DNA from 2 places in the Anabaena sp. CCY 9910 genome. Region 1 is predicted to be linked to the other one. Evidence: predicted binding sites of a transcription regulator. Region 1 holds the regulator's gene; the other holds the start of a gene.
The links. The regulator NtcA, encoded in region 1, controls nitrogen genes in cyanobacteria. The targets are predictions, from matches to a motif close to TNTGTANNNNNNNNTACANA.
Positions count from the first base shown of each region.

Region 2: ACM5QX_RS07165 (DUF3155 domain-containing protein) is a predicted target of NtcA. The motif match lies at 13,891-13,910, and genes of this name have one in related genera.

Region 1 is NZ_CAWUDJ010000004.1:82,072-98,398, reverse strand. It holds gene ACM5QX_RS05420 (DUF3146 family protein) at 84-347, shown strand; gene ACM5QX_RS05415 (pre-16S rRNA-processing nuclease YqgF) at 414-860, opposite strand; gene ACM5QX_RS05410 (DUF3084 domain-containing protein) at 1,134-2,624, opposite strand; gene ntcA (global nitrogen regulator NtcA) at 2,952-3,623, opposite strand; gene fabI (enoyl-ACP reductase FabI) at 4,338-5,114, shown strand; gene hisB (imidazoleglycerol-phosphate dehydratase HisB) at 5,257-5,886, shown strand; gene ACM5QX_RS05390 (ABC transporter ATP-binding protein) at 6,104-7,096, shown strand; gene ACM5QX_RS05385 (SLBB domain-containing protein) at 7,547-9,025, shown strand; gene ACM5QX_RS05380 (SPFH domain-containing protein) at 9,414-10,250, shown strand; gene folP (dihydropteroate synthase) at 10,305-11,168, opposite strand; gene tpiA (triose-phosphate isomerase) at 11,259-11,984, opposite strand; gene ACM5QX_RS05365 (GTP-binding protein) at 12,194-13,672, shown strand; gene ACM5QX_RS05360 (hypothetical protein) at 13,740-14,123, opposite strand; gene ACM5QX_RS05355 (Uma2 family endonuclease) at 14,311-14,952, opposite strand; gene ACM5QX_RS05350 (elongation factor G) at 15,154-16,327, opposite strand, start outside.
Region 2 is NZ_CAWUDJ010000006.1:40,354-56,680, forward strand. It holds gene ACM5QX_RS07125 (hypothetical protein) at 519-704, opposite strand; gene ACM5QX_RS07130 (CBS domain-containing protein) at 982-3,696, shown strand; gene sbcC (exonuclease subunit SbcC) at 3,845-6,871, opposite strand; gene ACM5QX_RS07140 (ATP-binding protein) at 7,517-9,811, shown strand; gene ACM5QX_RS07145 (conjugal transfer protein TrbI) at 9,970-10,665, shown strand; gene ACM5QX_RS07150 (hypothetical protein) at 10,666-10,821, opposite strand; gene ACM5QX_RS07155 (S-layer homology domain-containing protein) at 11,001-12,245, shown strand; gene ACM5QX_RS07160 (ATP-binding protein) at 12,294-13,658, opposite strand; gene ACM5QX_RS07165 (DUF3155 domain-containing protein) at 13,939-14,256, shown strand; gene ACM5QX_RS07170 (cofactor assembly of complex C subunit B) at 14,779-15,309, opposite strand; gene ACM5QX_RS07175 (PadR family transcriptional regulator) at 15,363-15,710, opposite strand.

The DNA.
Region 1 (16,327 bases):
CGATTTGAGCGAAGTTTGGTAAATAAAAGAAATAGCTTACTAGTTAAGCTTGTGCTTTTGTTCCATACTTAACACCAAGCATTGTGAGTGCTAAACCTTTGCCAGAAACTACCGCCCATGTCAAAATCATTCGCCAATCCTGGCAACACGGCTTCCTAGAAGGTGAAGTGAGTGCTGGTGATTTTGAGTGGCATTTCCAGTGGCATTTTCGTCGGGGAGAACTTTTGGTAAAGCCTTCCCAAGGACGCGCTTTAATCAAAGAACCCCTCGGCCGCTTCTTGGAACAGCAAGATTACCAACTAGAGCCAGGAGGGGACTATGCTTTTAAGATTCGCGCACAATTGTGAAACGTGGGCAGGAGGCTGGGGACAGGGGAGAATAACTATTGACTATTGACTATTGACTATTGACTATTAACCATTAACCGATTCTGTGAGGCGACTGAGATATCTTTCGATTAAGAGGATGGCAACAATATCATCTATAGGGCGGGGAGGCTGACGCATTCCGTGGGGTAATAACTTGATTAGTCCTTGGGGTGGATACATCTGCCAATAACGATCGCGTGCCTCTAAGGTGCTATAACGCTCGTCTACTAAGACAATATTTAATGCCTCAGCTAATTCTTGCTGTAGTTGCTGTTTCCAGCGTTTGGCTGTGGTTTGGTTGCCCATAACTAGCATAGAAATGGGAAACTGTTGTCTTAGAGTATTAATGATAGCGATCGCATCTGCGGCAGCAACTACTTGATGATAATATAGTTGCCGATCTAATCCCATCACCGCTAAACCACATTTATCTTTACCTGGGTCAAAACCTAAAATAACTGGTTGTGTAGGGGAAAAATCAGTTAAATTCATCATAAATACAAAAATAATTATTCAGAATACAAATAGATTTCGAGCAATATATATATTTATTGATTAACTAAATGTTTTTAATATAGCTGTTGTCAGTAGTGTTAGGACATCGATAGACTATACAACCTAGACACAACAGGACTTTTCACCCAATCCCCAGTCCCCAGTCCCCAGCTATATATTTCTAGTATTTTAATTACAACACTCCCTCATTACCCTCAATCCCTGGGAGTTATTTAATATTTTGAAGTGCTCACTCCCCATTTTTTTCATTTAAGTACTCAAAATAACTTTGCCATTTTGGATTGCCACTAGTCGCACTCTCAATGGCCCTGCTGTATAAGTATCTTCAGCAGCGATCGCTTTAATTTCTACTGGTTGATCTAACTGACGCAACAAGGAAACGAAGCGCAGAAAAGTACCATCTATTTGGACACCCTCAACAATTCCCGCATTTCTAGCACGAAATTGAGAAGCAGAAATTAATAAATCTAATCGTTGTCGTAACTGATAAGAGGTCATACTGCGAGGATCGGCTGTAGTTGTAGCCAAAACTTCACTTCCAGAAAATACCAGCACATTTCTGGCTGTATCAGCAAAAAATTCTATCTGGTTTTCTCCTCTGACGTAATTACCAGCTGAGAATATTCTGACTACGTATTCTCGACCATCATTAATTTGCTGAATCAGCTGCTCAATTCTATCTGGGGTGATACGTAGTAGTTCTATATTTGCCGAGTTTGACCCAGGTTCGCTTAATTCTAAACTGGCGTTGCGGTTAGCTTCTTGCAGTAGTTGGAGGATTATCTGACGTGTAGCCGCTACCTGATTAGTCCGAACAACAGCAGAGGCCAAAACTTGACCGCGAACTAATGCTAGTTTGCCTAAACGTAAGTCGCGGTATGACTGATAATATTTTTCCAGTCGCGCCACTTCCTGCTCTAAATAGTCCTGTTGTGTTTCTAATTCTTTGAGCCTTGATTCTCGCTTGGCAATTACCTCTTCTCGCTGTGTAATTTCCAAGTTACGGTTTTGAATTAGTTTATCCAGTTGGGAAATTTTCAGGTCGCGCTGTTGTAGTGCTTGTTGACGGTTAGCTAGTTCTCTGTCCCGTTGTTCTATAGCTTGTTGACGGTTAGCTAGTTCTCTATCGCGTTGTTCTATGGCTTTTTTTGCTTCAGCATATAGCCTGCGACGCTCCGTCTTGAGTTGTTCTACTGCCCCTTGTAAGGCTTGTCTTTGATTGTAAACGCTTTGTAGTTCAGCGATCGCTTTTTGATATTGTGTAACTACTTGTCCCAGTCGGCTTTGGGTGCGCTGGTATTGTGCTTGGGTTTGCGCTAAATCTTGCTGTGCTTTTAATTTTTCTTTTTTGGCTTGATCGCGCTGAGTTTCTACTTGTCTTTTGTCGGTTCTGGTGGTTTCTAGCTCTTGATTAACTTTATTGCGCTCAATTTCTACCTGAGTTTTTTGCTCTTCTGCGACTTTTAGCTGTTCTCGTTTTTGTCTGAGGTCTTTTTGAATATCTTCTAACTCAAAAACCCCTTTCCGCAGTCCTTCATCAGCAATAAATAAAATTGCCAGGGTAGTTGCTGAAATCAGTCCTCCCGTCAAAATTGTCACCAGTACAGCCGTATTTTTGGGGCGTAGATTAAACAGAGAGAGGCGTGCTTTGCCAACTCTTGTGCCGATGCGATCGCCAACAGTGGCAATTACACCTCCCAAAATTAAAATTGCTGCTATGAGGATGTACCCAGTGGTCATCTTCAGCTACCCAATTGAGTCCAGATACAGCCTACTACTTTCAATCATTATTTGTGGAGAATGGGAGGGTGGCAATAGCTGAAGTTACTCAAGATTTTCGATTTACTTCTAACTATGGGTGTCATTGAAAAAAATATAACACGTACCACCTCTCATTATTCCAATTGTTTAAAGAGTTCAGAAGGCAAGAGCCAAAATTCAGTATGGGTTCACCGTCACTTTGAGTTAAATAAACGGATTGAAGAAACCAACTAAATCTATAATGAGCAGGATTTAGCCTATGGTAATAATTAGCCACATTCTGAATTCTGACTCCTGTATTCTTCTTTAAGTGAACTGTCTGCTGAGAGTCACAGGTTTATGCACAGTAATCTTCTTTTTGTGGATGGAAATCATCTTTTTCTCCCGCAGATCCCCTAGTAGCCTAGTAACAGTAACGCGAGTAGAGCCAATTGCTTCGGCGATCGCCTGATGAGATAACTTTAAATCAATAGTGATTCCATCTGCACAAGGAACACCAAAATCACGACAGAGAATTAACAGAAAACTCACCAATCTCGAACCCATATCCCGGTGCGCTAAGGTCTCAATCATCATCTCTGTTTGCAGAATTCGCGAAGACAGACCCCGCAGCATCAACATCGATAACTCGGGATTTTCCTTAAGTGCTTGCTCAACTTGTTCAATTGGTGCAGAAAGCAATTCTACTGGAGTAAATGCCACCGCATGGTAAAACCTATCCGACTTGTTTCCTGTCAACAAAGACAGGACACCAAAAACGCTATTTTCCCGTAGTAGTGCTACTGTAATCTCTTCTCCTGCCTCGTACACCCTGGAAAGTTTCACAGCCCCTTTCAAAAGAAAGTAGACTCGTTCGGCAGGATCGCCAGGAAAAAAGATCGTTTTATTGCGTTCAAACGTTTCGACAACAGGCGGAAAAGCTCCGGTTGCCATCTGACGAAAAACATTTGCTAGGGCCTTATCTTGTGTCACGATCATCTCCCTTCCCCTACCCAATGCCGGAATAACAAAAAACTAAAAACTAATTACCTAAGAATACACCTGAAAAATCAATAAAGCACCGTTAACCTTTCTGTACTTTCCTATACTCAAACGTACAACTTTATGGTTATTTGTTCATAATGATACCCAAATTTTACTATTTTTAGCTAGCAGTTCTTGATAGATACTTCTACTTTCTCTAACCATCAGGTTTTTTGCAGAAAAAATTAAGTAATCTTGAAAATATCTTAAGAAATAACAAACATTTTATTCTAAAAAACGCCCTTAATAATCATCATTTTTGCTAACTATGTATAAAACAAAGATAAAGGGTTTGGATAAGGGTGTAGGGGTATGGGGGTGTAGGGGTGCAAATTTTTAAAACCCTTACACCCAGTCTCAACAGATAACCTGGTTGCGTAAGTCCTATCTTGGTTCAGGCAGGCTGTTCTTGAGTAAGGGGGGAAAAGAAAAATTCTGACCCTCTTTCCTCCCCTACCTCTTCTCCTGGGGACTTCCAAGAAATAAATTATCCAATTTCCGAGAGAAGACATCGCTATTTTCCCCCTGCTCCCTGCTCCCTGCCCCTCCGCCTCTTCGATCAAACAGCAAGAAAATTCCCAACATAACTTGATTACCTCTTCTACTGGGTAGTGATTTCTGTCAAGCTGTACAAATGAATCGATCACATTAATGACAACAGAAATCTCTATGCTGAATCTGACTGGAAAAAATGCCTTGGTTACAGGTATCGCCAATAATCGTTCCATTGCCTGGGGGATTGCCCAACAACTGCACGCAGCTGGAGCCAACCTTGGTATTACTTATCTACCAGATGAACGTGGCAAATTTGAGAAGAAAGTTTCAGAACTCGTAGAACCCCTCAACCCCAGCTTATTCTTGCCTTGTAATGTTCAAAATGATGAACAAATTCAGTCTACTTTTGATACCATCCGCGATAAATGGGGCAGGTTAGATATTCTGATTCATTGTCTAGCCTTTGCTAACAGAGATGATTTGACTGGAGATTTTAGCCAAACATCCCGTGCTGGTTTTGCCACGGCTTTAGATATCAGCACTTTTTCACTGGTGCAGTTAAGTGGTGCGGCTAAACCTCTGATGACCGAAGGCGGTAGCATTATTACTTTGTCATATTTGGGTGGTGTCAGAGCTGTTCCTAACTACAACGTTATGGGAGTTGCTAAAGCGGGATTGGAAGCTAGTGTACGTTATCTAGCATCTGAACTCGGCTCTCAAAATATTCGCGTTAACGCCATCTCTGCTGGCCCTATCCGCACCTTGGCTTCTAGTGCCGTTGGTGGCATTTTAGATATGATTCATCATGTGGAACAAGTAGCGCCATTACGTCGGACTGTGACTCAGCTAGAAGTGGGTAATACAGCCGCTTTCTTGGCTAGTGATTTAGCTAGTGGTATTACTGGTCAAGTCCTGTACGTAGATGCAGGATACGAAATCATGGGGATGTAATAAAATCTGGGTACTGGGTATTAGGGATTGGGGATTAGGTATGAGGAACAAACAAGATGGAAAAAGATATATTTTTTCACCACTTTTTCCTTATACACCCAGTCCCCAATCCCCGATCCCCGATCCCTAATACCTAGCCCCTATGCAAATCAGCGATTATCCCCAACTTAACTTATCCTCAGTCCCTCGGATTGCTTCAGTGCATCGCACAACTGGGGAAACTAATGTGCAGGTTACTGTCAATTTGGATGGTACGGGAATTTGTACAGCAGCTACTGGCATTCCCTTTTTAGATCATATGTTGCATCAGATTTCCTCCCACGGCTTGATTGATTTGGATGTCCAAGCCCAAGGAGACTGGGAAATTGATGACCACCACACAAATGAAGATGTGGGTATTACTTTAGGTCAAGCTTTGGCTAAGGCATTAGGCGATAGAAAAGGTATAGTCCGCTTTGGTAATTTCCTCGCACCTTTAGACGAAGCTTTAGTGCAGGTAGCACTGGATTTTTCTGGTCGTCCTCACCTCAGCTACGGCTTACAAATTCCTACCGAACGTGTGGGAACTTATGACACCCAATTAGTTAGAGAATTTTTTGTGGCATTAGTCAACCATAGCCAAATGACTCTGCACATTCGCCAATTAGATGGCATTAATTCCCATCACATTATTGAGGCGACATTCAAAGCCTTTGCTAGAGCAGCCAGAATGGCTATAGAAGTCGATCCTCGCCGCGCTGGGACGATTCCTAGTTCTAAGGGGGTTTTGTAAGCAGCAGGGGAGGCAGAGGGGGCAAGGGAGCAGGGGAAGCAGAGGGGGCAGAGGGAGAAATTACTCCAAGATGTTCGCCCAGTCACCAATCCCCAGTCCCCAATCCCCAATCCCCAAATTTTGCAACAATTAACAAACCTATAGCGATCGCGCCTATCTTCCTGGGTACTTTATAACCAATGCTGCGTAATCACTAGTATTTGTTAATTAACAGCCAATGCAGTCTTTTACAGACACCCCGGATTCTCAATTAACTACCAAAAATACCCCACCGGTAGTGATGACTTCTGATTTACGAAAAGTTTATCGTACTGGCTTTTGGATGAATCAAAAAGTTGTTTCCCTCAAGGGCTGTTCTTTGACGGTTTACCAGGGGGAAACTTTTGGTTTACTAGGGCCGAATGGTGCGGGTAAAACTACTCTGTTAAAGCTGTTGTTGGGAATTATCCGCCCAAGCGGTGGACAAGGGTTATTGTTGGGTCAGCCATTAGGCGATCGCCATATCAAGCAACGTGTTGGTTATTTGAGTGAAAATCCCTATTTGTATGAGTATCTTACTGGTTGGGAGTTTTTAGAGTTAGCAGCTGGTTTATTTGCAATTCCTACCAGTGTGCAACGTCAACGCATTCCTGAATTATTGGATTTGGTGGGTTTATCTGTAGCTGATGCCCAAAAAAAACAGATGCGCCGCTATTCTAAAGGGATGCTACAACGTGTTGGCATGGCTCAGGCACTAATTAACGACCCAGAGTTGATATTTTTGGACGAACCGATGTCTGGTTTAGATCCTCTGGGACGCTACCGGATGCGGGAAATTATTTTGTCGCTGAAAGCCGCAGGTAAGACGATTTTCTTCAATAGCCATATTCTCAGTGAAGTGGAGCAAATATGCGATCGCATCGCCATTCTTTCACAAGGTGAATTAATTTGCTCTGGTTCTCTGGATGAACTACTGGGTAGTCAAAACACATACCATGTTAAAGGTCAAAATGGTGATTGGGAAATTCTCAAAAAATGGTTGGCAAATTTAGTATACGAACCTGATGGTTATTGGCAAGGTACACTGCAAGAAGATTATTATGATTTTCTCGCTAGTGTGCGTTTGATGGGTGGACGAATTATTTCTATGAATTTATCTCGTCAATCGTTAGAAGAGTTTTTTATCAAACAAATTCAAAAACAAGATACATCTTTGCATGACGATAAGTAGAACGACTTGAAAAAACCAACCTATGTTAAGTCATGTAAAAATACTAGGATTCAGTTTGTATAAGGACTTTAGTCCTTTTTTGAGAACTTTAGTTCTCACTACAAACATTTAATTATTTACCCTGTTCTACTCAATTGATCAATCAGAAGTATAGCCGTAGCCAAATAGATTATGACAACACAATGCTTTAAAGTCTGTCAACAGTCAACAGCTATAACTCAGCAAAAATACTAATCTGGAAACTATATTGCACAGATGTTGTTTAGTAAAATCGGTCAACCTTTACTGTAACTTCACTAAAAATTCAAACTTTGGAAAAAATATTTGACCGGATTACGATAGTTTTTCTAGGAAAATGAGAATTGTCGGGAAACTTCAATACTTAAGTATAGTCAAGATTAAAATGTTTAGACAATACTTTACCGATGGTAGTCTCAGAGTTTAAAAAATATGCTTAACACAGGTTCGCTGAAATTTCTATCACAGCCAGCTGTGGGTGCAGCTTTGCTAACTGCTGCTCATCTCATTGTGCCGTTTGCCAGCGTAGCTCAGGGACAACAAGTATTTCCTAATTCGCAAACAGTACCTCCTAATAACCAACGAGTATCACCACCAGTACAAGTAGATACAAAATACTTGTTGGGAGGCGGCGATCTAATTCGTGTAAATGTATTTGAAGTTCCCGAATATGGTGGTGAATACCAAATTCCTCCAGGTGGAGCTATCAACCTACCTTTAATCGGCAGTGTTTCAGTTCAAGGGTTCACGACAGAACAAGCAGCCGATGTGATCACTGACAGATATCGCAGGTATCTCAAACGTCCCCAGATTTCTGTCAATCTTTTATCCCCTCGCCCCATCAATATCTTAGTTGCTGGAGAAGTCACACGCCCAGGCTCTTACACTTTGAGCTTGCAAGGCGGTGCAGGTAATAATCCAGGGGTACAATATCCCACTGTATTGGCTGCACTCACAACAGCCCAGGGTGTTACCTTGGCAGCAGATGTCACTCAAGTGAAGCTGAGACGTAAAACCAGTAGTTCTACTGAGCAAATCGTGAGTCTAAATTTGAAGGAACTCATCCAAACTGGTAGCTCTTCACAAGATATTACTTTAAGAGATGGAGATGTTATAGTTGTGCCAACTGCTACTAGCTTCAACGTAGCAGAAGCACGTAATTTATTTGCTGCTAACTTTGCTGCTAGCCAAACAGCACCGCGTACAGTAGCCATTATTGGTCAAGTCAATCGTCCTGGCTCATATCTTGTGAGTGCGGGGGCGACAGAAGCTCAGGCTGGTGGGACTGGGGCTAGTGGCAGTGGTTTACCCACGGTGACACGAGCAATTCAATTAGCTGGCGGTATTACCTCCCAAGCAGATATTACCAATATCAAGTTACGCCGACCCACAAGGACTAATGGCGAGCAAAGTATAGACCTCAATCTTTTGGAATTATTACGTAGTGGTGATGTTAATCAAGACGTAATTGTCCAAGATGGAGACACAATTGTCATTCCTACTGCTACTGAGGTTAACCCTGCACTAGCCACGGAATTAGCAACTACTACCTTGTCCCCTAATACAATTCAGGTGGGTGTGGTAGGTGAAGTTAAACGCCCAGGAGCCGTAGACATTAGACCAAATAGCTCCTTAAACCAAGCACTACTCGCGGCGGGTGGATTTAATGACGCTAGAGCGCGTAGCGCCAGTGTGGAGTTGATTCGTCTTAACCCCAATGGTTCAGTGACAAAGCGTGAAGTAAAAGTTGACTTCAACCAAGGAATTAACGAAGAGACTAATCCCATACTCCGGAATAATGATGTTGTGGTAGTTGGTCGGTCTAATATAGCTAGAACAGGTGATACGCTGAATATAGTAGCCGGCCCTCTTGGTATAATCTTTAACTTCTTAAGATTTTTCGGACTTTAATCTTTCTCTGGGGACGTAAGTAATTAGTTTCGTCCCCTGATTTCCTTTGAATTTACCAGAGCAATTAGGCGATGCGATCGCCATTTATTTTTTAACATTAAATAAATATTAATTATTTACCTTCGTCTCATCACCAACTATACGGTTGCTTTGGTTGGTAACGAGTCATAGCTAATAGCCTTCTGCCGCTAGCGTCAGCAAAAAAGTAATTGTGTTTTACCATTACCAATTACCGTTCGGCTGACGCTCACGGTGAAGCCCATGACCCATTACCAACCCCGCAGATATTACAAGTATTCAAATAGACATGATAATAGACTTAAATGTAGGGCATGGTAGTACCATGTCCTTTAAACTAAAATTGCCCTAAAAGGTAATAGGAGCATATATGGAGCCAATTATTGCTATAGTCTTAGCGCTTATCGGTTATGCCTTAGGATCGGCAAAAATTATTAATGAAGGGAATGCAGCCCTTGTGGAACGCTTAGGACGGAGACATCGCACACTGAATCCAGGCTTAAACTTCATTGTGCCTTTGGTTGATCAGGTTGTGATGGAAGATACCACGAGGGAGCAGTTCATCGATATCAAACCCCAAAATGTGATCACTAGGGATAATATTTACCTAGAAGTTGATGCTATTCTTTTCTGGCGTATCCGGGATATGGAGAAAAGCTTCTATGCAATTGAAGACTTGCAGGGAGCGTTGACACAACTGGCGACAACCACACTCCGGGAAGTGATTGCTCAAAATACGGTAGAAGATACCAATGTCACCAGAGATGAAATGAACCGAACCATCTTAAGTGAGTTGAACAGCACAACAGCAGATTGGGGCGTTGAAATTATCCGGTTAGATATTCAAAGAATTACACCACCGGAAAGTGTGCGGAAAACTATGGAAGAGGAACGGGCGGCTGAATTCAAAAAACGGGCGCTAATTTCCGAAGCTGAAGGAGAACGTCAAGCTGCTATCAAGAAGGCAGAAGGAACAATGACGTCTATGCAGATAATTGCCGAAGCCTTGCGTAGTAATCCCGAAAGTAAAGAAATTCTCCGTTATTTGGTCGCTCAAGATTATATTAACGCTAGTTACAAACTAGGAGAAAGTACCAATGCCAAGGTTGTGTTTGTAGACCCAGGCAAATCCGGTGAATTGATGAAAGAAGTCATGGCTGAGACTGTAAATACTGATGGTAATGGGAAGAGTGGGGAGCATGGGTAGGAGGCAGGGGGCAGAGAGAAGAGCAGAGGGGCAGAGGAGCAGGGGGGAAATAACTCAATCCTCAGCACTCAATAACTCACCCCGAAAGAGTACATCAGCAACTAGAGATACATCACGCATCTCTTGCACATCATGTACTCGCAGGATATCAGCCCCATTGAAAATTGCAGCGCAACAAGCCGCAGCTGTTCCCCAAACTCGTGCTTCGGGATCTGGTTGATTTAAAATTCGACCGATAAAACTTTTACGGGATGCGCCTACTAAAATAGGACAATTTAGCGCCCGTAATGAACCTAAGCGGCGTAGTATTTCTAAATTTTGTTCGTAGTTTTTAGCAAAGCCAATACCAGGATCAATGATAATTTTTTCGGGTTGAATACCCAAGGTTGTGGCTGTGGTAATTTGGTTAGCTAAAAAACTAGAAATTTCTCCCATTAAATCTTGATATTCGGTAAATTGCTGCATAGTCTGTGGTGTACCACGGAGGTGCATCAATATAATTGGTACGCCAAAAGTTGCCACTGTGGGCAGCATTTGGGGGTCAAATGTGCCACCAGAGATATCATTAATAATATTTGCTCCAGCTTCTATAGATGCTTTAGCTATTTCTGCTCTAGTTGTATCTACTGATATGGGTACAGAAATTTGCGATCGCAATATCTGGACTATTGGCAATACACGCTCCAGTTCTTCTGTCAGGGTGATTTGCTCTGCTCCTGGTCTAGTAGATTGACCGCCGACATCGATAATATCAGCACCAGCAGCCACCAGAGCTTTTGCCTGGGCTAAAGCGGCAGATGTAGTATTAAATTTACCACCATCACTAAAACTATCTGGCGTTACATTTAAAACGCCCATTAAATAAGTACGCTGTCCCCAGTGGAAACAGCGATCGCCTATGATCAATTTACTGTACATAGTGATTAGTCATTGGTCATTAATCATTAGTCAATAGTCATTAGTCAAAAGTTTTGGACTATGGACTATGGACTATTGACTGTAGACTATTTACTGATAGTTCACAATTCGGGCGAAACTTGCAGCTTCTAGACTTGCTCCGCCCACGAGAACGCCATCAATTTCTGGTTGAGCCATAATCTCGTCAATATTATTTGGTTTGACTGAGCCACCATATTGAATTGGCACATCAGGATTCTTCAATTGGCTACGAATTAAGCCAATAACTCGATTAGCCTCTGTTGTTTCACAAGTGTCACCAGTACCAATTGCCCAAATTGGTTCATAAGCAATCACCAAATTCGTCTGATCGACATTTATGAGGTCTTTGTCTAGTTGGCTGACAATTAGTGATTCAGTTTCTCCAGAATCTCGCTGTTGTTTGGTTTCGCCTACACAAAGAATCGGCGTTAACCCATACTTTTGGGCAGCTTGGAGACGTAAATTAACTGTCTCGTCTGTTTCCCCAAAAAATTGTCGTCGTTCGCTATGACCGACAATGACGTAACGGACACCAATTTCTGTCAACATTGGGCCAGAGATTTCACCAGTGTAGGCTCCATTTTCTGCCCAGTGGACGTTTTGCGCTCCGAGTTGTACAAGGCTACCATGTAGACTCTGAGACAAAATGCCCAGATCAGTGAAAGGAACGCAAAGCAGCACTTCCCGTTCTTGAGGTGTTTCCTCTAATGCAGGCAGAAATTCTTTTAAGAACTCTTGAGACTCTGCCTGGGTTTTGAACATTTTCCAGTTACCGGCAATAACTATTTTCCGCACAGGTGATTTAGTCAAGTTCCTAACGCTACTAGATGCACTTTTCAGTTTATGACTTTTTGTTAGTCATTTAGTCATTAGTCATGAGTCATTTGTCAGTTGGTACTCCCATGTGTTCTCCAGCTTGCTTATTTGCCGAATATCCTGCGAAAAATTACTAGGATGGAAAATAAAGCTAGTTTAAAAATTAAAATTTAAAATATAGAACTAACATGACCTCGATATTACCCTTGCCTGATCCTCAACCAAGCGACGCAACCAATACAGATACAAGTTCTCTCAACTGGGAGGAAGAACTTGATAGTGCCATTTTTAGCTTTGAAGATATTCAAGCAGAACTCAACTATAAACAAGCACAATCGGCGCTGCGGAACTTAGTAGACAATATCGACCTCAGTTCTCAGGAAAAGGCTGGCTTGGAGTCAGAAATAGCTGATTTAGAAACCATGCTGGGGAAGTTAGACAGCATGGTGGTACAAATCGCTGCTTTTGGCATGGTGGGACGAGGTAAGTCTTCCTTGCTAAATGCTTTGGTGGGGGAATCTGTATTTGAAACGGGGCCTTTGCATGGTGTTACCCGTGCGGCTCAACGGGTCAATTGGCGGATTAGTGAAGAGGCGATTGGGGAAACAGAACGGGCTTTGCGTGTCACTTTACCATCGGTTGGGCGATCGCAGGTAGAATTAATCGATACCCCTGGGTTAGATGAAATTGATGGAGAAACCCGCACTGCTTTGGCGGAACAAATAGCCAAGCAAGCAGATTTAATTTTATTTGTGATTTCTGGCGACATGACCAAAATTGAGCATGAAGCCCTTTCTCAATTGCGAGAAGCAGGTAAACCCATAATTTTGGTTTTCAACAAGGTAGACCAGTATCCTGAAGCCGATAGGACGGCAATTTACCAGAAGATTCGGGATGAACGGGTGCGGGAATTATTGACACCCTTAGAAATTGTCATGGCGGCTGCATCACCACTGGTAAAAACTGCTGTGCGTCGTCCTGATGGTAGTAGGGGGGTGCAGGTGCGTGCTGGTAATGCTCAAGTGACAGAACTCCAGGTGAAGATTTTGGAGATTTTGCAACGGGAGGGTAAGGCTTTAGTTGCATTAAATACGATGCTGTTTGCCGATAATGTAAATGAGCAATTGGTACAGCGTAAATTGATAATTCGGGAGCAGAACGCTAATCAGTTGATTTGGAAAGCCGTCATGACTAAAGCGGTGGCGATCGCTCTTAATCCTGTGACTGTGGTAGATATACTGAGTAGTATCGTAATTGATGTTTCTCTGATTTTAGGCTTATCTAAACTCTACGGCATTCCCATGACGGAAGCGGGTGCTGTTCAATTGCTGCAAAAAATCGCCTTGAGTATGGGGGGTATAGGTGTTAGTGAGTTACTGGCAAACTTGGGTTTAAGTGGGTTAAAAACTTTACTTGGTATCTCTGCAACTGCTACAGCCGGTGTTGCCTTGGGGCCTTATATCTCTATTGCCCTTACCCAAGCTGGGGTGGCTGGTGTGTCTTCTTACGGTATTGGGCAAGTTACCAAAGTCTATTTAGCTAATGGGGCGACATGGGGGCCGGATGGGCCGAAAGCAGTAATTAACAGGATTTTGTCTACCCTGGATGAAAATTCCATTCTCAATCGCATCAAGGATGAATTGCAGGTAAAACTCCGTAGAGAATAAGTTGTAAGGCTTTAGCCTTTTCTTTAGGACTAAAGTCCTTACTACAAACTTGAATTATGACATCGACTCAAGGCCCCACCCTTGTTACTCGCATACAGCCGCGACCATCGTTATAAACTTGGAAAATGGGATACTGATCTGAGCGGACTAACAAACCGACATACTGAGATGCACTAATAGCACTATCACAAATAGTTGTTGGCTCACCAGAGCGGAATGCACGATCTGACCAAGTACACTGGCCGGGAGATATGCCTTGGGGTGCTGCGCCTGGCCCGGCTTGGAAACCAATTCGCACACCGTTGCTGCCATTATTGCGTATAGATAATGTACCACCACCACGACAGGTTAATGGGTAGCTTTGTTGAGCGGAGGCAGTATTTATCGGTAGAGTCGGGGTTAAAATAGTAACTACAGCAGTAATTTTAAGTAAATTAGAAAATACTTTCATCTTTCGACTCCTAGAAATTGATGGGAGAGTAAGACCAAATTGCTCTTCCAATGACTCTTAGGTTTGATGAAAAATTTTTATGCAGTCTTTTGGATAAAAACTATGACGCTTTTAGCTAAAACATCATGACAGATCCAATTAATACACTGAGTCGTTTTTTACTATAAGAATTTAACTACTGATAAATTTAAATATTCTCCCTTACCCACTTTCTAAATGCCCTCAGCGCTGGGCTTCTGCCTAAAGTGCGACTTTGTTCAACAAACTTGGGAATTGCTTCTAAAATTGGCAAGTTAGGAAAATTGGGACTAATTTCAGACTCGATATATTTACCATCCTGAAAAACATTAATTTGTAGCTTTCCTGTCTCATATCTCCACAATTCAGGAACCTTTAATGCTTCATAGGCATCAAGTTGGGTTTTAGAAGTAACATCAACTTCGATAACTAAATCAGGTGGAGGATCAACCGTTAAATCGATTCGCTCTTTACCTATCATCTGAGCTTGATTTTGAATATAAAAGGAATCATCTGGCTCTATACCAAAACGCATATCTTCACGTTTAAAGGTAGTTGAGCCAAAGGATTCACAATCAATTTCTAACTCTTCCAAGATAATTTTTACCAAATCCCCAATGATGACTTTGGCTACCTCATGCTTAGGTAATGGCATTCTTATCTCCAAAGTTTCCTGACTGTAAGCCAACCGAGTTGCCCGATGGTCGCCTAGTTCCGCAAGAATTGCTTCAAATTCTTGCCAGCTAACATTGTGGACTCTGACTCTATGACCCGGTGGCACACTTAATTGTCTGAATTGAAGTGTTACCATTACTAATTAATTAAATTTAATGGTGAGTTATGAGTTTGAGCTTGTAACAACAAGTATAAATCAATTCAAAATAAGCAAATTTTGTTAGCGCAGCCTTGCCGTAGGCTATGTTGAATTGTTAAGGGTGAGTTGTGAAAAAATTGGAGTGATAAATATTACCACTCCAAGATTCTGAATAGAGGAGACATTTGTTAACTGATACTACTTGCCATTGCCGTTACTGCCATTACCATTACTAGCAAGTACGCGTTCAGCAAGCTTTTCTGGGACTTCTTGTAGGTGGTCATAAGCCCAATGGAAATAACCAACGCCGAGGGTGAGCGATCGCAGCTCTACAATAAAGTTCTGCATCTCGGCTTGTGGTAGGTAAGCAGAAATATTATCCCAACCTTGCCAATCTTGTCTGCCTTCGTAGCCTAAAATCTGCCCCCGTCTACCACTCAACAATTGCAGCACCTTAGAGGTAAACTCGCTGGGTGTGGTCACTTCTACCCGCAGAATCGGCTCTAATAAGGTGGGTTGGGCTTGGGGTATGCCTGTTTGCATAGCTAAACGGGCAGCTTGCTTGAAGGCTTGTTCGGAACTATCGACGGTGTGATAGGAACCATTGGTTAATGTCACTGCTACATCCACCACAGGGAAGCCTAAAGGCCCATGTACCAGGAATTCCCGCACACCCATTTCTACCCCAGGAATATACTGTCTAGGCACTACACCGCCAACAATGCTTTCCCTGAAGTTGAAGCCTTCACCCCGTGGTAGGGGTTTGATATCCAAGAACACATCACCGAACTGTCCATGACCACCGCTTTGATGTTTGTAGCGTCCATGTACTGAGGTGACTGGTTTACGGATGGTTTCTTTATAAGGTACTTGTGGCAGGTGGGTAGACATGGGCAAGTTATATTTGCGGCGTAGTCTATCCAGGGCGACTTGCAAATGAATCTCGCCTTGTCCCCACAAAATCACTTCGTGGGTGTCGCCGTGTTGTTCCCAAGCTAAAGAGGGGTCTTCTTCTAATAGTTTGGTGATAGCACTGCTGAGTTTTACTTCATCGTTGCGCTTTTCTGGGGTGATGGCGAGGGCGTAAACTGGCTCTAATTGTTGGGCTTTGGGTAATTGCGTCGGCTGTTCTGTGGAGATGGTATCCCCGGTTTTAATTCCTTCTAAACGACTGAGGGCGACAATTTCACCTGCGCCGACTTCGTTCACCGACTGCTGTTGTTGTCCCATGAGGCGATAAATTCCGCCAGCGCGCACGCCGTTGAGGACGATACCATCGGTGAGTTTGCCTTGCCATACCCGCACGAGGGAGAGTTTGCCACCTTGGGGAGTGTAATAGGTTTTTAAGACTTGGGCTATGGGTGTATTACTA
Region 2 (16,327 bases), on a different contig from region 1:
AATAATTAACCTTAGTCTCTCTCCTCATTCCCTTTCTTAGCCTGATTTAGCTGGACGAGTGCAAATAGTACAGAAGGGGTAGTTTTGGAGGCAAAGTTAATGTAACTAGGGTCTTCAATTGCCTTAACAACCGGACAAATTCCGATAAAAGCGCATACGAAAATAGACAAAGTTGTTCTTTTTCTTTGTTGATTCATTGTTAATATTCTCTAAAGTTCAAAACACTGGTACCTCGTTCGTCAATTAATGATCATGCGAGGATACCTTTCCTAAGTAATTTGGCATTCATTCTTAGGCATAAACAAAGATTAATACCCCAATCCGTAAATTCTGCATTTTTTCAAAAAAATGTGCGGCAAAGTATAGACACATAACAAAGAAAGAAATATCGACTATCAATTGGACGCTTTCCGTAGAATCCCCGGTGATTTTCCGTTGCATCCCCGGTGATTTTCCGTCCGATTACCGCTAAGTAGCCGTCTAGCCATCGGGTGTAACTTAATTACTTCTACCCATACTTATCTTTTAATTGTTAAAATTAATACTTTTAACCCCGGAATCAATTTAACACTCCTGCTTATTATCAGTAAACCATCAGTGGATACATTAGGCATTTTTCCCATAACCTGCTTACCTTCTTTGAGAACAGCAAGAGTTTTGTTATCAGTGGGGTTGGTAGTAAGATACAGTTCAAATTGAGTCATAAACCTTATTGCATAGGAACACTATTTACTTATCTAATCCACTACACTCAAACCAAGTTCAAAGTATCTGTAGGGTGGGCATTGCCCACTCTACGTAATTTAATTGGCATGAAAGCACCATTACGATCGCTAGTCTTGAACTAACAGCAGCGTTTAGTGGCGAAACTAATGAAGTACCATTAACTAAAGCATCTGCTCATAGTGCTGTGTGAGAGTATGTCAGATATTCCTCCAGAAAACCTCATAGCATAGAAAGTGGAGCCGCCAAAAGTTAAACATGGATTTAATTCTTTGCCACACTACAGCCGATTTTGATACCTTGGGCGCAGCCGTAGGGTTAACTTGCTTACTACCCGGAAGTAAGATTGTGTTGACTGGGGGCGCGCATCCACCTGTGCGGGATTTTTTGGCGCTACATCGGGATGAGTATCCTTTAATTGAAAGACGTTCGGTAAACCCTGAGAAAATTCGATCGCTCACTATAGTAGATGCCCAACAACGCGATCGCCTGGGTAAGCCTGCTGAGTGGTTAGATTTACCTCAAGTTCAGAAAATTACGGTTTACGACCATCACACGGGACAAACATCAGATATCCCTGCAACTCAGTTTCATGTCGCCTCGGTGGGTGCAACTACAACCCTGATTGCGGAGGAATTACAACGGCAGCAAATCACGCTCAATCCTGCCCAAGCAACGGTGATGGCTTTGGGTATTCATGTAGATACGGGTTCCCTTACCTACGACCAATCAACGTCAAGGGATGCTTTGGCTTTAGCTTGGTTGATGACGCAGGGCGCTAGTTTACCTGTAATTGCTAATTACCGTGACCCTGGTTTATCTCCCCAATTGCAGCGACTATTAACGGAAGCGCTGGAAAAATTAGAATATCTTTGCTTACGTGGTTATACTATTGCTTGGGTAACTTTAACAACAGATGGTTATGTCCCTGGGTTATCAAGTCTAGCGTCGCAGCTCATAGAGTTAACAGAAATTGATGCTTTGCTGTTGGCAAATGCACACCCATCAAATAAAGATGATTCCCGTTTCACAGTAATTGGGCGATCGCAAATTCCCGGTCTGCATCTAGACCAATTATTTCAACCCTTGGGCGGTGGTGGTCATTCCCAAGCAGCATCACTCAATTTACGTGGCGTTGATAGCCAAGATATTCTCCAACAACTCCTCCAAGGTATCAAAGCGGCTATTCCTCATCCCCCCACAGCCAGGGACTTGATGTCTTCCCCTGTCCGCACAATTCGCCCAGAAACTACAATTGCGGAAGCACAGCGCATTTTATTACGCTACGGACACTCTGGTTTATCTGTGGTTAATCCTCAAGGGCAATTGGTGGGGATTATTTCCCGCCGTGATTTGGATATCGCCCTACATCACGGTTTTAGTCATGCGCCAGTGAAAGGTTACATGACCACTGATTTAAAAACCATCACTCCAGATACAACGTTGCCACAAATTGAGTCGCTGATGGTGACCTATGATATCGGTCGCTTGCCAGTATTGGCAAATGAGCAGTTAGTGGGTATCGTCACTCGTACAGATGTTCTACGGGAACTGCATCAAAATATTGCTGTCGGTGGTAGTGGGGCTTTAAGCCAGTTCCGAGATACGGGTGCTGAGTTTAAAACTTCCCTCAGTCATGAATTGCGATCGCGTCTTACTCCCCAACTCTGGCAATTACTCACCACTGCTTCCCAAGCTGCCGAGGAAAGGGGTTGGCATTTGTATTTGGTTGGTGGTGCGGTGCGGGACTTGCTGTTGGCAGAAGCAGCCGCAGGCACTCTCATGATTACAGATATAGATTTGGTAGTTGATGGCTTCCACAAATCAGCCGATGTGGGTGCAGGGGTGGAACTAGCAAAGGCACTGCAAGAAATTTATCCCGCCGCCCGTTTAGAAATCCACGGTGCTTTTCAAACGGCTGCTTTGTTGTGGCACAAAGACCCAGAATTAGATTCTTTGTGGGTAGATATTGCCACCGCCAGGACTGAATTTTATCCTTACCCCGCCGCCAACCCAGAAGTTGAAGCCAGTTCCATTCGCCAAGACTTATATCGCCGTGACTTTACTATCAACGCCCTCGCCCTACGCCTCACCTCTCCCCGCACTGGTGATTTACTCAATTTCTTTGGCGGTTTATTAGATTTAAAAGCCAAGCAAATCCGTGTCCTGCACGCCAATAGCTTTATCGAAGACCCCACCCGGATTTATCGCGGTGTGCGCTTTGCGGTGCGTTTTGGATTTGCCATTGAACCACGCACCGAAGAATATATCCGCTATGCCATCAACAGTGGCGTTTACGATCGCACTGCCCAAACTAACAGCAAAACCCCAGCCCTGCAAACTCGACTCAAAACTGAACTCAAGCATATTTTAGAAGCCCCTTACTGGCGATCGGCTTTGCAATTACTCGATGACTTAGGGGCATTGCAGTGCATCCATCCCACCCTGAGTTTAAATAGTGAACTCATACACCAACTACGTCTACTAGAACGTTGTTTGCGGCGATTTGACCCCCAACAAAACCTAATTCCTTGGCAGATGCGCTTAGAAGCCATTATTGCCCACCTCGCACCAATGTATCGGGGTAAAGTCGCCAAAAATCTGCAATTACAGGAAGATAGCATTCAGCACTTGCAAAACCTCGCTGTTGCCCAGACTGAGATTGTACAATCTCTATCTGAATATCAACGCCCCAGCCAAGTAGTTCAGCTACTACGCAAGTATAATTTAGAAGTACTAATTTTGATTGCTTTACAAAGCCAGCGCCCCATCAGGCGGCAAATATGGCAATACTTAACAGTCTGGGCTAACGTTCAACCGATTCTAAATGGTAATGACCTTAAGAAGTTAGGATATAAACCAGGGCCGCAGTATCGACAAATGCTAGATGATTTACTAGCTAAAACTTTAGATGGAGATATTACAAATCAAGTAGAAGCCCAAGAGTTTCTAGCCGAGCAGTATCATAAATAACAATTCAAAATAGCCTACGGCAAGGCTGCACCAACAAAATTCAAAAATAAAATTGGCCAATCTCTGCGCCCCTCCGCGTTTTCCTCCTCGCACCTCCGCGTTTAAAAATATTACTTATCTACCTCCCTTAACTGGGAATCGCCATAACTTAAGTTAACAACCGAATCCTCGACCCCTGTTGAGTCTTATCTACCTCAATTCTGGCTTGAAACGCCTCCTTGAGGTGGGGCATATGGGTAACAGTGAGGATGCAGGCGAAATCGTTAGCGATCGCATTAATGGCAGCAATGAGGCGATCGCATCCTTCCGCATCTTGTGTACCAAAACCTTCGTCTACAATCAATAGTTGCAATGCGGCTCCGGCTCTTTGGGCTAATAGTTTTGCTAAGGCTAAACGAATCGCAAAGTTAATTCTAAAGGCTTCCCCGCCGGAGTAGGTTTCATAGGCTCTTGTACCTCTGGCATCGGCAATGAGAATATCTAAAGTATCTATGAGTTTGGCATTTTTCTTAGTAGATTTACTGCCCTTCCCTGCTCTTTGAGTAATAAATTGTACGTGCAGTTGATTCGCACTCAGCCTTGATAAAAGTTGATTTGTCTCGGCTTCCAGTTGGGGTAACACGTTCTCAATCATCAAAGCTTGGATACCATTTTTACCAAACGCTTGGGCTAATTCCTGATATACCCGGTATTGCTGTTTGCAAGTTTGGTATTGTTGCTGCTGCTCCTCATATTGAGTTTGCAGTGTTGCTAACTGATGGGCTAACTGTTCTAAACGTCCTAACTGGGTGATTTGTTCGTCTAATTGTCGCCGTCTTGTGGCTAACTGTTGTTCTAAAGCTTGAATTTGCTCCCTTGGGTTAGCGGCTTGGGCTAACTGTTCCACAAGGCTATCGATTTGGGTGGCGAGTTGTTGGCGTTCCTGCAATCTAGCAAGTTTAGAGGCTGCCAAATCTTGCAATCTGCCTTGGAGTTGGGGATACTGTTGCTGGGCTGATAACAGCTGCTGGTAACGCAACTGCCAAGCTTGGGACTGACGCACAGCTAGACGTAGGTTGTTATGCTGCTCAGAACTATAACCAATTTCCGTAATTTGCTCCTCAAGGGCTGCAATTTGTTTAGCACATTCCGAATCAGTTTGCTCTTGCTGGATTCTGGTTTGTAGTTGGGTAATTTGGGCTTGTAATTCTGGTTTACGGGCTGCTAATGTCGCTAGACGTTTGCTAGCATCCTTGATTTGCCCTTGTTTAATTTCTGCCCATCGCCACCGTTCTACTTCACTACGAGCCAGGGCATGGTCTTGCTCATTGTAATTTAATTGTTGCAGATATTGTTCTAATTGCCGCAATTCAGCTTGTTGATCAAGGGCAAAATCACCAACTTGGAGCGATCGCTCTAAGTGTTGCTTTTCGGCTGCCAATTGTTGTAATTGTTGTTCAGCATCGCTGGTAGATTGCAGTTGGGCGGCTAATTGTCCTCGCTGTTCCCGTAACGCGTCGTAAGCATTTAATTTCTGGGATATTTCCCGATATTCTTGCCGTAATACCTGAATTTCTCTATCGGAAACTGCCATCTGCTCACGAAACACCCACAATTGCCCCTCGGTTTCCTTATACTCATCTTTAGTTTTATCTACTACCCGGTTCCAATGATGCTCATCTAAAGGGCGTTCGCACAAAGGACAAATAGCGTCGGGGGTGCGGAGCATTTGCAATTTCTGCTCCATTTCTCCCAATAATCTTTCATATTCCCGTTGTTGGGCTTGCAGACGTTCTATAAAATTCCGTCTTTCGTGTCCTTTTTCCTGCACCCGTTGCAAATAAACCCGGTCTTTCTCCATTTGATCAATTTGCATTGCTACTTCCATCACTGCTTGTTGCAGTTGGGGTTGGCGTTGGGAAGCTCGTTGCAGTTGATTCTCGGTGGCTTGTAGTTGTTCGAGCCTGGCGACTAACCCCGCATGAACCCGGTCTAAATGGCTTTGTAGATGTTGGCGCTGTTGCAACAAAGGGGAAACCTGCATTTGCAGTTCATCCAGGTGCGCTAAATGGCGACGGGCGGCGGCGAGTTGGGCTAAGGCGGCTTCTATTTCCCCGGATTTACTCAAGGTGTGCTGAATTTCTTGTTCTTGTTGCTTTAAAGCTTCCAACTGTCCTTGGACTTGTTGGAGTTGTCTTTCCAGTTCGTGGATTTGTTTAGTTAACTGTTGTTGCTTTTGTTGGCGTAGGGCTGTGGCGCGGGTATGTTCATCAAACTTGACAGCAAATGCTTCTTCTTGGGATTGCAGACTTTGGTAATGGCTGTAACCGTTGTGAATCTCCTCTTCCCGGTGCAATATAGCTTCTAGCTCAGCTAACTGTGTTTTGACTGCTGACTGTTCTTGTTGGAGGCGATCGCTATCTTGTGTGAGATTTTGGTATTGTTGCCTGATAAAATTTAACTGCTGTTCGCTATTTTGCCTCTGGTGTTGAATCACCTGCAAACTCTGTAATTTAATCGTCTCAAAGGCTTGTACCTGTTGCAGTTGGTTAATTTCCGCTTCTAATTCTGCTCGTTGGGCTTTGGTGTTCTCCCGTTGTTGTAACTGAGTTTTAATTGACTCCAAAGAACGTTCTAATTCTTCCGCCCTCACTTTAAATTGACGCGATGAATCTTTAGCTCGTTCTTCTAACTCATCATATTGGTTTAGTTTCAACAACTCCGCCAAAATTTCCTTGCGTTCACTGGGACGCTTGAGCATGAATTCATCTGCTCGTCCTTGACGTAGGTAAGCAGAGTTAATAAAAGTCTCATAATCAAGCTTGATGTGTTCTAAAATCAAATCCTGGGTGGCGCGGACACCTTTACCAGTAATTGCCCGGAAGCCAGAGGGTGTTTCGATTTGAAATTCCAAAACTCCAGATGCACCCCGAATTCTACTGCGAATTACGCGATATTTTTGCTGATTATTTTGAAAAGTAAAATCAACCCTAACTTCTTTTTCACCAGAATTGATCACATCATCTTCAGCCGCCGCCCGACTTTCACCCCATAGCGCCCATGTGATGGCTTCCAGGAGAGATGATTTACCTGCTCCATTGGCACCACAAATACAAGCCGTATGCAAACCACGAAAATCTAAAGTTGCATCACGGTAACTCAGAAAATTTTTTAGGACAAGTTGTACTGGAATCATTGAGGCTATAGCGCCACATCTACATTTTATTAACTAGCAGTACAGATGCACTCTTGTTAGTTTAACTAGGTAAATATCAGGTTTCTAGTTTTAAAGTCCGTAATTTTACGAAAATTAACATTATTCTGAGTAAGTTTTTCTGATTTTGCAAAATATTTTCCTTATACACAGAGAAAAAGAGAAATCAGTTAGGACTTACTCACCCAGTTTGTCTGTTGAGACTGGGTGTAAGGGGGTAAGGGTGTAGGGGTGTAAATATTTAAAACCCCTACACCCCTACACCCCTGCACCCTTGATTTTTAGTTTTCAGATATAAGTCCCATCACTAAAAGGCTATTTTCTCTTTTCCCAATTAATAAAAGTACGGCAATAATAAAAGAATGTTTATCATCAACGTTCTCACAACTCTGACACCATTTCATTTTTTGGACGATACAAATACATCGGTAGGAGTGTATAGCTCTAAATGCCTCCAACATATCCAATATGTATCAGAATTTTGGTGAAACGGGATGATACCAGCCATTAGTCAGTCGCTAAAATAAGCTTTTTGAAATTGACTAGTCTGGCTTGTGAAGACACTGATACATTATGAAGTTGAGCATAGAACAAAGTTAGATTTCTCTTTATTACCCTGGCAAGTCTATGTTGCTCCACAAAAGACAAATTGTGTTAATTTTGGCTTGGCTAGTGCTGATTTTTACTCAGGCAATAGCTATATACCAGGGTGAGCCTTATATTTCTTCTTGCTTTCCCATATCTAAATTAGCGATCGCGCTCACCTTTTGGCTAGAACTAATTGCCATCATCTTGACGGGTATTGCTTTTATCCTCACAGCAACCCGGCGAGATGTTACTGAACATCCGCAGACAAAAGACGAACTGTGTACTCACCAGCAAGAGTTATCCATGCTACCAGAATTTACCGACGGTATTAAAACTTTTAAACAAACACAAGCAGCCCTACAAAGTAATCAAAATTTAATGCACACAGTTATAGAAAATCTTCCCAATGGTGGTGTTTTCCTGTTTGACCAAAATTTGCGCTTCATCTTGGCAGCAGGCTTAGGGTTAGGGGTGGTAGGAATTACGAAAGCTGATATAGAAGGTAAAACTATTTGGGAAGCACTCCCCCCAGAAACTTCTTCTGAGGTTGAGTTACCTTATCGCCAAGCATTTGCCGGGATCAGCTCTCGTTTTGAAGCACCCTATGGACACCGCGTTTATGAAGTCCATGTTTTACCTGTGAGGAACGATGATGGTGAGATTTTTGCTGGAATGACCATCACCCAAGAAATCACAGAGCGTAAACAATCTGAATTAGCTTTGCAAGATGCCCTACAACTGTTAAATCTACACATAGATACTACTCCTTTGGCAGTGGTGCAATGGGATTGCCACCTATGCGTTACCCGTTGGTCATCTACTGCCGAAAAAATCTTTGGCTGGCGGACAGAGGAAGTAATCGGAAAACACTTTCAAGATTTGCACATGGTCTATGAGGAAGATATGACAGCAGTTGCAGAGGCGAGCAATCGCCTCCTCAGTGGCCAAGAAGCGCAAATTATCCAATACAATCGCAACTATACTAAAGACTCTAGAGTTATTTATTGCGAGTGGTACAACTCTAGCATTACTAATGAAGCAGGTAGTGTCACCTCCGTACTGTCACTAGTATTAGATGTAACAGAGCGTATACAAGCAGAAAAAGCATTACGCCAAAGCGAATTAATGGTAATTGAAGAGCGGGCGCAAGCTTTAGAAAGAGAACGGGCAGCCCGTATAGAACTGGAAAGAGCCAGTCGTATGAAAGATGAATTTTTAGCGATAGTTTCCCATGAATTGCGATCGCCCCTCAATGGTATTTTAGGTTGGTCGCGCCTGCTCCGCACCCGCAAACTGTCACCAGAAAAGATTGAACAAGCTTTAGAATCAATTGAGCGCAATGCTCAAGCCCAAACTCAATTAATTGAAGACTTACTCGATATTTCGCGGATTATTCGCGGTAACATTCGCTTGCTTGTGCGCCCCATGAAATTGATTCCTGTAATTCAAGCAGCACTAGATACTGTTCGCCCAATTGCCAATACCAAATCAATCCAAATTATATCTCGCCTGAGTTTTGATATTGGTTTAGTTTCTGCCGACCCAGAACGTTTACAGCAAGTGATTTGGAACTTACTTTCCAATGCAGTCAAGTTTACTCCTGAAGGCGGACGGGTAGAAATTTGCCTAGAACAAGTAGAGACTAATGTGCAGATTCAGGTAACTGACACAGGTAAAGGCATTAGTCCTGAGTTTTTACCTTATGTATTTGACCGTTTCCGCCAAGCAGATGCTACCACAACCAGAAATCAAGGGGGACTGGGTTTAGGTCTGGCGATCGTGCGTAATCTCGTTGAGCTTCACAATGGTACAGTTTCAGTTGCTAGCCCAGGAGAAGGACAAGGAGCGACATTTACAGTCCAACTACCACTCTTACCAAGTTACTCCACAGTCACCCCAGAAGAACCCTTGCTTCAACGACAGACAGCCTGGGATGCTAAAGTCCAAATCAGAGGACTAAAAATTTTAGCAGTTGATGATGAACCAGATACTAGAGAATTTCTCAAAACTGCCTTAGAACAATACGGAGCAATTGTGACAACCGCAGCCTCCACCAGTGAAGCCTTAAAACTGTTGCAATTAGTGAAGCCTGATGTGCTACTAAGTGATATTGGAATGCCAAATGAAGATGGCTACGCTCTAATTCGGCAAATTCGAGCGCTATCATCAGAACAAGGGGGAAATGTCCCAGCTGCCGCCCTTACCGCTTACACCAGACAAAGCGATCGCCTCCTTGCCCTAACCGCCGGATTTCAAATTCATATATCCAAACCAATTGAGCCAATCCAGTTATTAAAAATTGTTGCCACCTTGGCTGGCAACAACTCGAATTAAAAGGAAGCCGGAGAGGAAATGAATTCAGCCCACAAAATTCAAAAATAATAACCCCGCATCCCTGGGGAATATGCCCAAAGAACGGTTTAAACAGAGTAAGAAACAATCTCAGTAAAACCTCGTCAAGAAATACATAATCGCAGAAACCCAAAACTATTATGACTCGCTTGAATCACTGGAAATCTGGAGCTGCCGCACTCATGGCATTAACAGTCACAACAGGAACCGTTGCCCCCATGATTGCCTTTGCACCGGCTGCTAATGCCCAATTAATTGGTCAAACTCGGAGAGTTTCTATTCCTGCTGGAGTGACTTTTCCTGTTACCTACGATAAAGAGCAAGTAGTTGTTAGTCGTGGAGAAACTATATCTTTAACTCTAAAAATAGCTAACAATATTATCGACAATAACAGGAACGTTTTGATTCCTGCGGGAACTGAAGTTGTGGGACAACTAGAACCCGTATATTTCAACGGTAATTTCTCCCAAGACAGAAACGATCAAAGTAATGTCAGAGGTGTAAGGTTTGTCGCCAGAGAATTAATATTTCCTTCTGGTAATAGACAGTCAATCAGCGCCAATTCTCAAACTGTTACTAGACTAGAAAAAATTAGCAGAAATGACTCTGGCAAAATCTTAACTGATGCTGCTATTGGTGCAGGTGCTGCCACAGCAATTTCTTTGATTACAGGTAATCGCCGAATTGAAATTTTGGAACCTGTAGGTGGTGCAGCAGCAGGCGCTTTAGCTAGTGTATTACTACGCAAGAAAGAAGCTGAAGTCTTTGTGGTCAGACCCCAACAAGATTTGCGACTAGCCCTGAGTTCTAACTTGACAGTGGATGTTTTCCGCTAGTTAGTTTCCTGAAGATTGAATAGTGAATTTCATCATTCCTCTTTTAGCGATCGCCCCTTTAATTATATGTAGGCGATCGCTTAATTTTTGCTCCCAAAATTCATGTTTCAGGTACATCAGCCGTCCAATAAATGAAGATATAGACTGGCTAATCATAAATTACCAGTAATAGCACTATTCCTAAATATCTAATACTTGTGATATAGGTATTTTGATTATTTTTACTTGTGACGAACTCATCTATTTTTATACAGAAAAACAGAAACTTTTTAGTTATTAATACGGTCTAACTAATTAACAAGACAAACAAATAATTGAGTAGGTTAAGAAACTGTATGTTTAATTTAACTCGTTGGCAATCTGGCACATCTGCACTCATGGCTTTGAGCATCACAGCAGGGACTGTCGCACCTTTTTTAGTGGCATCTCCATCTTTCGCTCAAACTACTTTTTCTGATGTTTCCTCGAACTACTGGGCTGCACAGTTTATTCAACAATTGTCCCAACGAGGCATTATTGCTGGTTTCCCTGATGGTTCATTCCGTCCAGAAGAACCAGTAACTCGCGCTCAATTTGCGGCGATGGTCAATAAAGCTTTCCAAAAAGCACCAGAACGGCAAGCAATTAATTTTGTTGATGTCCCCAGCAACTATTGGGCATCTAGCGCCATTCGGCAAGCCTATACCATTGGTTTCCTCTCAGGATACCCCGGCAATCGTTTTGAGCCTAACCAAGCTATTCCCCGCCAGCAGGTTTTGGTTTCCCTCGCCAACGGTCTGGAATATATTCCCAGTGGTAACGTTGAAAGTACTCTGCAATACTTTAACGACGCTGTTAACGTTGCTGGCTATGCTCGTAGTCCCATAGCCGCCGCCACTGAGCAGAAAATCGTGGTGAATTATCCCAACGTCAACTTTTTAAACCCCACAGCAACAGCTACAAGGGCGCAAGTAGCAGCTTTTATCTATCAAGCGTTAGTTAGTTCTAATCAAGCCTCAGCAATCACCTCGCCCTATATTGTGGCTACTCAAGCTAATACTCCCAGAACACCTACTTCTGCGACCATTCCTCAAGGAACTGTGATTTCAGTGAAGTACGACAAGGCAGAGAAAATCCTCGTAACAAAGGATGAAACTGCACCTTTAACACTTACCGTAGACCAAAACGTAGTTACTCAAGCAGGTACTGTGGTAATTCCGGCTGGTAGCCAGGTAGTCGGTGAACTGAAGCCAGCTCAAGGCGGTTCCCAATTCGTGGCTCAAAAACTCATTTTAACTACAGGTCAAGAGTATCAACTGAATGCAACTTCAGAAGTCATTAACAAAACCGAAACTGTCAGAAAGGGTGCTAGCACAGGCACAATTATTCAGAATACCGTCCTGGGTGCAGGTGCAGCCGCCGCCGTCTCTGCTGTCACAGGCGATCGCGCGATCGCTACCGAAGAAGTTTTAGGCGGTGCGGCGATTGGCGGATTAATAGGCTTGTTTTTCGGCAGAAATAGTGTTGACTTAATCGCTATCGACCCAGACACCGATTTACAAATGACCATTAACCAAAGCCTACTGGTTTCATTGAGATAGTCAACCCCTGCTTGTAATTCGTCATTAATAATAACACTAATTTATTAATTACGAATTACTTTGACTCATCGGTAACCAAATAATAAACGTTGTTCCTGGTGTATTAGGTGAAGTTAATTTGGAGTTAATTGCCGGGCTGAAAATTTCAATTTCGCCCTGCATTTGCTCAATTAATTGTTTAGCGATCGCCAATCCTAAGCCTGTACCAGGAATTTCTGTTTGGGCTTGCACGCCTCGGTAATGTCTTTCACCTAAATGGGCTAAATCTTCTTGAGGAATACCAGGGCCATTATCACTAATAGCAATGCCTTGGAAATTCAGTTTTTCTTGCCCGGCTTGAATATAAATCTTGCCACCTTGGGGTGTGTATTTTAAAGCATTATCAATGATATTAGTCAACACTTCTTGCAAAGCTTTAATATTTACCCTCACTAATGGCAAATTTTGAGGAATATCTGCTTTCAACTTGATATGTCGGTCTTGAGCGATCGCTTTGGCTGACATGAGTAATGGTGTTAATAAATCAACTACGGCACAATCAGTTAATTGCTCTCCTGTTCCCGGTAATAATAACGCTGGTTTGGCTTCTTTTTGGACGGTGGCTTCGACAAATCCCTCTTTTTCTGGTAACACTAGCCTAGATAAATCTGCCTCTGTCCAATCAATGACTTGCTCAAATTTTTGTAGCAATTCTGTGAGGCGATCGCTCTCTCTCACAATATTCTCGCCCACATCTCGATTTGGATCACCAGGGCGCAATCTTTTCAGGAGAAGTTTACCAAAAGTCCGTAAAGCAGTTAAGGGATTCCGAAACTGATGTAATAAATTATCGAGTAAATCTTGCTGTTGTTCTTGCAGAATTTGTTGTTGATGCAATTGGTGTTGCAACCATGCTCGACGCTGATCCAAAATACAAGCGATCGCCAGTGTTTGTCCGACTTTCTGCACTTGGCTTTGCTCTTGTTCGTTCCAGGGGCGATCGTCTCTACTTGTTACCAATAATCCCATCATGACACCCTCATGCACCAGAGGTAAGACTATTTGGCGTTTATCTAACAAATAATCATCACCAAAAGGCGATGACGTTCCACCTACTGTAGGCGCTCTCCCCGACTCTGACGTTTCTTCGGCTGGCGCTACAGCCAATAATTTCCCCTGTTGTTGAGGTAGCAACAGCATATCACCCACTTGTAATTGTTTACGTGCATTCACCTCAGCAATCTCTTCTCCTGGCAGTATAACTGCTGTCTCTGGATAAGCAACCACAGGAATCAGTTTCGCCTCCCCTGTTGGCGACTCTATCAATTCTTGGGTTAGATAAACTACACTTAAAGAAGCTCCTAGCCCTTGGGTAAGTAGTGCTATTTGCTCTCGACATAGAGCCACAAAATCTGAACTGGCAGATATTAACATTTTTCAGCTCTTGCTCAGGATCACGGTTTTTGAGGGAAGATAAGAGAAGATACTTTATTTTCCTCAGTTATTTAATAAAGCTTAACTAAATCTTTCGAGTAATGGTTTTTCTCAAGGGGTTATGTACCAATTAGCTTTTGATTTATCTACCGTCAATAGTAATATCTTTGTTGTATCTAAAGTTTAAAAACTATTGATCTTTTGAACTAGAACTTATATAATTACGACGGATTTTGTAGCTATCACTACAATCTATAGCTTGAAAGAGGAGGAAAATAGGTTGGCAAGGAGACGTAAAAGAAAAAGTCGTCGTCGCCAGGAAGGACGACGTATTTTAGAACACGTACCTCAATACAGCATCGAAAGCGGTGAAGAGAAACCCGTGACAGCAGCCAGAAAATTTATTCAAGCTGAAGGTATCTTGCCACCGGCGTTGCTACTCGTAAAGCGAAACGAACACACTACAGACCGTTATTTTTGGGCAGAGAAAGGGCTGTTTGGCGCTCAATACGTCGAGGAAAATCATTTCTTGTTTCCCAGCCTGCGGGTACTTGAATCTCCCGCAGGGGCAGAACCAGTGGCGGTAGGCAGTCGCTGATTCATAGATGATAATCTTACGTGTTGAATACAGCTTCTGACAATCATTTAACTGGCAAAAGTGTGCAGTTTATGCAAAATTTCCATTTTTTTTAAGTTTGTCACTAACTTGCCAGTAGAGCTAGTCCAAGTAATTGGAGAATTAACCCTCATCAGACTAATTTGGTTTGCCTGGGTTGGCTAGTCTCATGATGCAGAAGAGAATCATGATAGAGCAGAAAACACCCAGAAGCGAGAGTTGAACTTTGCTCTCCTCCTGTGGATTTTTCAGAAAACTCTGTCAAGATACACGCTTTTCCCTGCGATTTGCGGTCGTAGGGAAAAAGAACACTAGTACAAAAGGCGATAGGTAAAAAGCAAAGGGCGAAACATAGAGTGATATCAATTCAAAATTTTGAAGGATTGATGGTGCTTTGTGTTTGATTATGTCATTTAGTACTAGTGATTCTCCCGATTTTTTCTCTTAAATATCCATTTCCCAAAAAATAGACATACAGTTTGCATCTACACACTCAACTACTAATTATTCATTAGGCTTTAAAGGTAGTGCTTTTTGTAGCTCAAGTAGTTCATCACGATGAGCAACAACGGTTATTTTACTAAATAATTGCGGCTGATTAGCCAAAGATTCTAGTTTCAGCACAACTTTTTCTAGCCTACCTGCTTTTTTCCAATAAAAAAGGCCACTCAAAGGCGCAAATAATACCAAGCCCAGAAAAATATTACCGAATCTAGGGAACAACAAAGCGAAAACCAAAGACAAACAGACTAGACCAGCAGATGCTAGCAGCGTGAGAAACACTGCTAAAAATATGCTGGGTTTCACGAACCCTTCAAAAGTCACTTGGTTTTTTTCATGGTCTACTTCTGCCACTCGGTAAGACCGAGAGCGAAAATACTCTTGTAATTGCGGCATTAAAACGCTTTCTTCTTGCTCGGAAATCAATTGCATCATTTCTGTACGGTCTTTAGTCGATGCCCGAATGAAGAAGAGCAAACCAACCGCCAGTAACAAGGTGAGTAAGAACGTTGATGGCAGAATAGCAGTATCCATAACTAAATTATTAATGTTTAACAGGAGGAGATTTATTCATTATTAATTATTGGTTAATTTGTCCTCACATAAATGTAATTTTGCCAAAGCCGGGCTAAATCTTCCGCTTGATGTTGCCATTCTGGAGAAACTTGGTACATTCGCCTGGGGCGACCTCTCCCTTCCAACTTCTTCCAATACCCAGTAATCGCCCTATTGTCTTCCAGAAATTTGATGGCACTATAAAGTACAGTATCTGAGAGCCGATAGGTAGGGTGTTCAGTTTCTAGTTGCTGAATTAATTCAGTTCCGTAGGATTCACCTTGTAGTAAAACATACAGAATGTAACAAATTGCTACTTCCTGGCAGAGGTAAGTCGGCGGAGGATTTTCAAAGAATTGATATATATCCTCAATTTTCATAAGTTCGTGGATGGCTAAAAGTATCACTTACGGTGGAAGCTACGGGTTTTTCATCAGTATAGGGCGCTACTTCCAAATAAGTAAGTATATAGCGCTACCTGGAGAAAATTTACCCAGTGTAAACAAGTAATGATGAACTACCCTGTGAACAGTAAAGTTCACAAGCAAAAGTTTGAGTCACGCAAAGAATTGCGCCTCTATCTAGCTCTAATTAGTGTTGTGAGGAGGTGCCTAGACAGTGGTTTTGCCACTATCTAGGTGTCAAGTAATGCCGAGATGGTTTAGAACTGCTGAAACGTAAGATGCTATCGAAGAAATTTTACAGGTAAAATGCCGTTTTGTCTGTAACTCTGTAAAAGTTAATAAATAGTTTATTTGGTAATGATTGCATTGCTGAAGGTAAATCTGTGTTTATCAAACTCTTACACCAGTACGAATAAAAAAGCTGCTAGGGGCTAAATAGAGGATTTTCTGCTTATGCAGATGGCTTTACAGTCCCTCGGTTCACAGCATTGTTTACTCCTTTGGGTTTGCTAATTACAGTAAAAACCCACAAGCAAATATTAAAAATAACAGGGTGAGGAAATATGAGAAAAATAACTTTTAAATAGTGTTTT